Regions from separate parts of the Butyrivibrio sp. TB genome, predicted to be linked through region 2. Evidence: riboswitches for the same ligand, from Rfam matches in the RefSeq annotation. Region 2 holds a riboswitch; the other holds the start of a gene.

Region 1 (4,439 bases), on a different contig from region 2:
GGTGGCAAGATATCATGCAGGGATGACTAATCAAAGCAGAAAAGAAAGCCAGGATGATTTTATCTATGACAGATGCCCCGTGATCATAGCAACCAACGCATTCGGAATGGGTATCGACAAATCCAACGTAAGATTCGTCATTCATTACAATATGCCCCAGAGCATGGAGAACTACTATCAGGAGGCTGGTCGTGCCGGCAGAGACGGCGAGTCTTCAAGGTGTATACTTCTTTTTTCTCCAAAAGATATAATCATTAACAAATTCCTGTTAGAACATAAAGACTTTACAGATATACCGAGTGAAGACGTTATTCTTATCAAGGAAAGAGATATGAGAAGGCTCAATGTCATGGAGGGGTATTGTAAGACGACAGGATGCCTTAGGAATTATATACTTGAATATTTTGGAGAAAAAAATACAGAGCCCTGTGATAATTGTGGTAACTGCCATAAACATTTTATTGAAGAAGACAGAACAGAAGATGCCAAAAAAGTAATAAACTGCGTATTCGAGACAAGAGGAAGGTACGGCCTTAATATCATATTAGGGACACTTCTTGGTGCTAACAGAGCAAGACTCAAAGAACTTGGCATCGTGAATTACAGAACTTATGGCACACTTAAAGACAGGTCAGAAGCTGATCTTAGGATTCTTATAAATCAGCTTATCCTGGACGGGTATCTGTGCCAGACTGCTGACAAATACAGTGTGATCCAGTTGGGTGACATAACCCCGTTAAAAGATCCGGCTACCCGTGTCATAGTCAGGACCACGCAGGCTAAGGAACCTGATAGTAATAAAATAAGACAGATCAAGAAGAAAACAGATAGTCTTACCAAAGCTGGTTACGATCTTTTTGATATACTTAAAGCACTTAGAACTCAGATTGCCAGAGAAGAAGGCATGCCGCCATATATCGTCTTTAGTGATAAGACTCTCATCGATATGAGCGCCAAGACTCCTCTTGACAGGGCATCAATGCTAAATGTATCAGGTGTAGGCGAGATGAAATATGACAAGTATGGTCAGAGATTCATAAACGCTATAAGTTCATATTTAGATGAACATGAGGGAGTAGTAACCGCTATAACAGATAGCCAGGACGAAGCTGCAGATAATACTAAGGATGCAGCACCAGCACCTGCTAAAACTAAGGCCAAAGGTTCAAAAGGTTCAACAGCTCCAAAGGGGCATAAAGTCCCCTTTTATCTAAATCCTGAAGATGAAGATAAATATGAGTCCAAAGACCTGTGCCTTGTATCTGAGATCAAAGATGAGCTTAACAGGATATCAACAGCAGACAATGCCAAGAATATATTCGGTACAGATATAACGAAATTCCTTACAGAAATGGGTTATATCGCAGAGAAAAATATAGGCGGAAGATTTATGATGGCTCAGACTGATGAAGGCCTTTCTAAAGGTATAGTTACTACTGAGAAAGTCAGTCAAAAAGGCAATACCTATCCGGTTCTGCTATACCCAAAGCAGGTTCAGATGGAGATAGTAAGGCATTATGTGAAGTTTTAGTAAAATAACTGATGATAAGAATCTTTGCCCTTATCTATTACTTATGTTATTATATCCATGAAAATTTAATGAGACGGAAGGTGTTTACGGGTAGCTATACTTGCTACTGCGTAAGTGAAAAGGGAAGCGGGTGCAAATCCCGCACGATCTCGTCACCGTGTTTTGTCTGGAATATATGCGTTCTTGCAAGTTGATCTTATATTGATGAACCTGCGTATAGGACTGCATAGCATCCAAGTCTCTTTCAATATGCCACTGGATAACCGGGAAGGCGAAAGAGACCATGCAATCAGCCGGGAGACCTGCCTGTCGTCGTACAAGGGTAACCAAGTCACGAGGAATTGACTGTACGAAGCTTTATGGTAAATGCTATTTTGACATTTGCTTTAATCTTGTGTGCAAAAAAGTCTTCGCTTCTTGGTGAAGGCTTTATTTTTTTATCTAGGAGGAAATATTATGAAGAAAAAATTTCTGGCAGTACTTCTGACTGCAGCGATGTCATTTACAGCTGTTGCCTGCGGACAGAATAGTTCAGGACAAGATGAAACTGCTTCTAATGAAGCATCTGTAGAAAACACTGCACAGGCAGATGAAAATGCTGATGCTACTCAGGCAGAAACAGCTGCGGCAGATGCTGATGAAAAAGAAGGCGTTTTGGAAGACGGAACATATCAGGCTACATTTACTACAGACAGCACCATGTTCCATGTTAATGAAGCATATGATAATAAAGGAATCCTTACCGTAGAAGACGGCGAGATGACTATCCATATCACACTTCCATCCAAGAATATAGTAAATCTATTCCCTGGAAGCGCTGAGGATGCTCAGAAAGAGGGTGCAGAGCTTCTCGAGCCTACAATAGATACTGTAACATATGCAGATGGAACTACAGAAGAAGTTAACGGTTTTGATGTTCCTGTACCATACCTTGATGAGAGCTTTGCACTTGCACTTATAGGAACTAAGGAAGTATGGTATGACCATCAGGTAACAGTATCTGATCCGGTACCTTACGAAGGAGATGAAGATCAAATGGCAGCAGATAAGGTGGCTGATCTTATAGATTCTATCTATGTTCAGGAATATACAGATGATACATATGAAAACTGCGAGAAAGCCAAAGAAGCCTGGGACGCTCTTACAGATACTCAGAAAGAGCTTGTAGAAGGCGAGTATGCTGATCCTGATTACTTCGGAAGAGATACAGGAGATGCTTCCAAGGACGATCCGCTCAACGGCGATGATATAGGAGATAACGAGATCCTTGTAGTTAGCTTTGGTACATCCTTCAATGATAGCAGAGTCAAGGATATAGGCGGAATTGAGAAGGCTCTTCAGGAGGCATATCCTGACTACTCAGTAAGAAGAGCATTTACAGCTCAGATCATCATCAACCATATCTATGCAAGAGATGGTGAGAAGATCGACAATGTAGACCAGGCACTCCAAAGAGCAGTAGATAATAATGTTAAGAATCTGATAGTTCAGCCTACACACCTGATGCACGGCGCTGAGTATGACGAGCTTGTTGAAACTCTCGCCCAGTATGAAGATAAATTCGAATCAGTAGCTGTAGCACAGCCCCTTCTTGGAGAAGTTGGTGATGATGCAACAGTTATCAATGAAGACAAGGAAGCTGTAGCCAAGGCTATAACAGCTGAAGCTGTAAAAGAGGCAGGATATGCAGACCTTGACGAAGCTAAGGAAGATGGAGTTGCTTTCGTATTCATGGGACACGGAACATCACATACAGCTAAGGTTACATACAGCCAGATGCAGACTCAGATGGATGAACTTGGCTATGACAACGTATTCATCGGAACTGTAGAAGGTGAGCCTGAAGAAACAGAGCTTTCAAACATAATCGAAGCTGTTAAAGCTGCAGGTTATACTAAAGTAGTTCTTCGCCCTCTTATGGTCGTAGCAGGTGATCATGCTAACAATGACATGGCAGGCGATGAAGAGGATTCATGGAAGAGCGGCTTTGAAGCAGATGGAAGCTTTGAAGAAGTAAGCTGCCAGATCCTTGGACTTGGCGGCATCAAGGAAGTTGAAGATATCTATGTTGAGCACACAGGTGCAGTTATAAAATAATAAAACTTTATGGGAAAAAAACTAAAGCATTTATTTGAAATAACAAAATGGTTGTTTCTGATCATCTTTTCCCTATGTCTGGTTGGATGCGGTGGGATTTCCGATGGGGAATACACCGCATCTGTTGTAATGACAGGCGGAAGCGGGAAAGCGTATATAGAAAGCCCTTGCAAGGTTACTGTCACAGATGGACAAGCGACGGCACACCTTGTATGGAGTAGCCCAAACTATGACTATATGATAGTGGATGGCGATACATATTATCCTGTTAATAAGGAGGGTAACTCTGAATTCGATATACCTGTGTCTTTGGGCAAAGAGATGAAGGTTCAGGCAGATACTACTGCCATGAGTACCCCTCATCTTATTGAATATACCCTTCTCATAACCCTTGATGACAGCGTTTCTGATGAAACTATGGATTCATATAGTGAGAGCGCAGATGGTACAGATAGTGATAGTCAGATCATAAAGACTTCCATGGATCCTCCTAATATAGAAGGACTGACCTATATAGAAACAGATAAGAATGCTTATGCCACCTGCTTTAAGATCCATAGATATGAAGACGGGTATCTTGTCATAAGTATAGATGATGGAAGGCATTACCTTCTTATACCTGAGGGGAAAGATATTCCTGATGATATATCTGCAGACATTAGCATGGGATCTTCAGATTCACAGGAACGGATAATCCCTCTATATATGCCACTTGACAGTATATATCTTGCAGCATCGGGAGCTATGTGTCATTTTGACTCCATAGGAGCAGTCAGTGCTATAACAATGTCAGGAATAGAAGCAGATGACT
Region 2 (4,439 bases):
GTACAGGTGTTCGATTTAATATATAATGTTAGCGATATGTAAGTATTTACAGACATGTGAATATTTATATATGACAAGTGGCCGTTAGAGTGATCCATAGGCCTTCTTGTGTCCAATGATGGGGTTATCCAGGAAATGAGGTTTTTGTAAATGGCAGTAACTATTTATGACATAGCAAGATTATCGGGGGTGTCAATAGCTACAATATCCCGCGTTGTTAACGGTAATCCAAGTGTCAGTGATAAGACCAGAGAGAAGGTTCTTGCTGTTATGAAGGAGTACGACTATACTCCCAATCCCTTTGCAAGAAGTCTTCAGTTCAATTCTATGAAAATGGTTGGAATATCATGCGCAGATATCAAAGATGATTATATGGCCCGCATGGTTTCTATCCTTGAGAAAAAGCTTCATGAATACGGCTATGATTACATGCTCCTGTGTAGTGGTTATGATCTTGAATCCAGAGAGCATGCAGTAGATCTTCTTCTTAAGAAGAAGGTAGATGCACTTATCCTTATAGGTTCACAGTTCCTTGGTAATTGCGAGAAGGATGAGGTTGCATACCTTCACAGAGATGCTGAGCAGGTTCCGGTATTCATACTAAACGGATATCTTGAGAACGAGAATATATACGGAGTACTGGGAGATGATCGCAATGCCATGTACAATGCGACAGAATCCCTAATAAAGGCAGGAAGGAAGAAGATCCTCTTCCTCTATGATTCCGAGTCTTACTCTTCCAATCAGAAGATGGCAGGCTATGAAGATGCCCTTAGAGATAATGGAATCCCGGTAGATGGCAATCTCAAGCTCAAGATCACATGTTCACTTCATGAAGAAAGAGATCTCCTTCTTATGAGAAAAGATCTTGAGTTCGATGCAGCAATCGCTACAACTGATGAACTCGCAGTAGGAGTACTTAAGTACGCTAAAGCAAGAATGCTCCAGGTTCCTAAGGATATAAGCGTAATCGGATATAATAACTCTCCACTTGCTGATTTCGTAGAACCTGAACTTACATCAGTAGATACCTCTATCAAGGACATGGCTCATGTCGCTGTAGACAAGATGATGGAATGTCTCCAGGGCAAGAAGGTTGAACACAAGACCGTGATAGAGTCAAGACTTGTAAAGCGCTGCACTACAGACTTTTGATTAAATATGAACGAGTCAGTACACTAGCGTCGAATGCTTGTAAATCTAGCAGTAGGTTCTAGTGTATGAATATCCTTCCATCCGGCAAAAAGGTCTGGATGAATGTGAGGTCCAAAAGTACAGTTTTCAAAAACTGCTGCGCCGTAAGGACGCCATGGACGTGCAAGATATACAGATCCGTCCGGACACCTGTCGGTTATAAAATTGCAATCTATAAAATGTAAACCGGATTCTCCCTTTGGAGTATTGGGAGCACATACGAATCCCTGAACAGCCTGTTCAACATATGTAGCGGGCTGTTCTTTTGATATAGTAGTCATATCACGAAGAGGAGCCCTGTATAGTGATACTATAGTGCAGTTCTTAAAAGTGGCATTGGCTCCGCCGAATATAAAATCAACATCACCTTCTATAATACAGTCTTCGTAGTACTGGGTGGTCATAAGACGTGGGCAGTCCCTTCTTGGTCCTGTGAAGCCGCCCTTCTCCCTTTCTTCAAGAGGAAGAGGAGACATGAACAGAGTATCCTGATGCCCTTTTAAATGAACACGTCTGCATATAACATTCGTAGCATCTGCATAAAGGGCGATAGCTTGTCCTCTAAGACGTCCATCTCCCGCGGTATTCTCAATAGTAAGATCTTCGATGATAGCTTCCTTGCCCGATACGAACATGGTATAGCTTCTAAATGTGCCAAGCTTGATACTGCCATCATCCGGCGCCTTGTCAAATCCCCCATCAGACCATGAGATAGTAGTAGCATCCATCCCAGCGCCCTTTATATGCAAGGAAGCATCAGAGGTACCATTCTTCTTAAAATACTCCGAATCATAATAAAGCTTCTTATAATAAATTCCCTTATCAAAAAAAATCTCTTTCATATAGTGCCTCTTTTTGGTGATAGATTGATCATTAGTAACTTAAAGTTTGCATTATGTTTGTTATATACTCGTGCAAAAAATCTATATATTATTCTATTACAAATGCTATATAGACAAAAGCCTGATTGCAACACAGGAACCTTGTAAAATAGGGCAGATTTCGAGAGGCAATGGTGGGGAGCGGGTTACAAAGGATTTCCGCGTTTTTTGAGCGTGTTATTAAATTCAAGAGCGTGATAGATGGCTCCTTCTATTCTGCATTGGGGGCCGCATGCCCCCGCGTAAGCGAGTTTCGGCCCCCAGAATAGAAGGAGCCAGATAGCATGCCTTGAATTATAACACGCTCAATAACGCGGAAATCCTTTGTAACCCGCTCCACACCAGTGTCTCTCGAAATCTGCCCTATTTTACAAGGCTCCGGCCACAACCTATCGGCCCGATTTCTCGCACCATTTGACTACATGTCCGTTTTGTGGTAAGGTTCGAACGTATGTGGGTGTTTGCTACAATTATCCGATTGCAGCAAACCTAACAGGGAACCGGGCGAGCTTCCCGGACAGTGCCGCTACTGTGTTGGAACAAAGGCTGCGCTTAACTGCCGGATACAGTTAAGAGGGCGCCATCAAAATGTGTTCCTAAGCCAGATACCTGCCCTCATATTGGCACAGATTCTACGGGACCATAGATAAGTGCCGGTCAAATATTCTGCATTTATGCCCTTTTGTCCGGTGTTCTTATAAAACTCCCTATGTGTCAACATATGTGTTCCTGATAGCGAAGCACTATCAAGAATACAAAGCTGATTCGATTTGCTTCAGAATGGAGAATATTATGAAAAAGAAACTTTTATTAGTAATGATGGCTACAACATTGTCATTTACAATGCTTGTAGGATGTGCATCTTCAGATTCCAAGAAAGAAGATGAAGCTGTATCAGAAAATTCAGATGATGCTGCCAGTAAGGCAAGCGATGAAGCAGATACTGTTGCATCAAACGCTCAAGAGGAGTCATCTGAGGAAGAGGCTGCTGCAGTAGAAGCTATAGTACTCAGTGAAGCTCCTGCTACAGATCTTGCAGGCAATGAGATCACTGTACCTACAGAGATTGATGCTATCGTTAGTATGTCACCTTCATCAACACGCCTTCTTATCGACCTTGGACTTTCAGATTATATCGTAGCATGCGATACATATTCTTATGAATATTATGGCGATGATCTTGTAGCAGATGTTCCTCAGTATGATATGATGGCTCCTGATCAGGAATCAATCGTAGCTCTTAATCCTGATATCATATTCACAACAGGCATGAGCTATGCTACAGGTAGTGATGTATATGCTTCTGTTCGTGAAGCCGGCATCTGCGTTGCTGATATTCCAAGCGCATCAACACTTGAAGAAATCGGTGAGAGTATCACATTCATCGGAGCATGCACAGGTACATCTGAAGAAGCAGAACTTATAGTAGATGAGATGAATGATACTCTTGCTCAGATTGAAGAGCTTGCATCTACAATCTCAGATGATGAGAAGAAGACAGTCCTTTATGAGACCAACACTCCTACAGCTGACTATCCTACAATCTATTCTGCAGGTTCAGACACATACATTGGCGAGATGATCGAGAAGCTGGGCGCTATCAATGCTACAGGAGATCAGGAAGGCTGGCCTTCACTTACAGAAGAGGATGCTATTGCTATAAATCCTGATGTTATCATCTCTACAGATATGTTCACTCCTGATGCAGTAGATACTCACCTTGCTCTTTCAGGTTGGGAGAATGTAACAGCTGTTGCTAACGGCGATGTATATCTTATGGAACTTTCAAATGAGCTCAATCAGCCCAACCAGCACGTAGTAAGTGCTATGGTAGAGATGGCTAAGTACATCTATCCTGATGTATTTGCAGATCTTGAAGATCCATTTGCAGTAATAGCTCGCTAATATATCATAGTAAACGACTTAAGAAAAGCACTTTGCCAGTCATCAGATGCCTTATATGCCAGCATTAGATAACCGGCATAAGGCATTTTCTAAAGTCTTTTACTATAGATTTATATATGCAGTCGGGGACTTAACAATATCATTGATATGCGTAGTTTCCCGGCTGCTATTTTTTCACCAATTGAAACCATTAGCCATTAGTGACATGGGGTTAGTATATGAGTAAAGAAAAAAGCTTTGGAAAAAATACTCTTGAAGTCATAACGATTCTGGTATGTCTTATAATTCTCGGAATATGCATGGGAATAGGAAGTGTAGATATCCCTTTAAAGGATGCCATGACAATCCTTGGAGGTAAGATCTTCGGAACATATATTCCGGATGAACTTGCTGCAACTACGTCTATTCTGTGGACTATAAGACTTCCCAGAGCCATGACTGCATTCCTTGTAGGAGGAG

Evidence for each region. Region 2 has a riboswitch for cobalamin ahead of BMX21_RS01945 (ABC transporter substrate-binding protein). Riboswitches for the same ligand answer to the same signal wherever they lie in the genome.
Region 1: it holds a riboswitch for cobalamin, as region 2 does, so the genes downstream of both, BMX21_RS10345 (sirohydrochlorin cobaltochelatase) here and BMX21_RS01945 (ABC transporter substrate-binding protein) in region 2, are expected to answer to the same signal.

The regions. Positions count from the first base shown of each region.
Region 1 is NZ_FOER01000013.1:104,671-109,109, reverse strand. Features, by position in the region: gene recQ (DNA helicase RecQ) at 1-1,531, shown strand, start outside; cobalamin riboswitch at 1,593-1,855, shown strand; gene BMX21_RS10345 (sirohydrochlorin cobaltochelatase) at 1,988-3,628, shown strand; gene BMX21_RS10340 (ABC transporter substrate-binding protein) at 3,638-4,439, shown strand, end outside.
Region 2 is NZ_FOER01000002.1:132,120-136,558, forward strand. Features, by position in the region: gene BMX21_RS01935 (LacI family DNA-binding transcriptional regulator) at 151-1,155, shown strand; gene BMX21_RS01940 (pectinesterase family protein) at 1,179-2,036, opposite strand; cobalamin riboswitch at 2,514-2,706, shown strand; gene BMX21_RS01945 (ABC transporter substrate-binding protein) at 2,868-3,980, shown strand; gene BMX21_RS01950 (FecCD family ABC transporter permease) at 4,199-4,439, shown strand, end outside.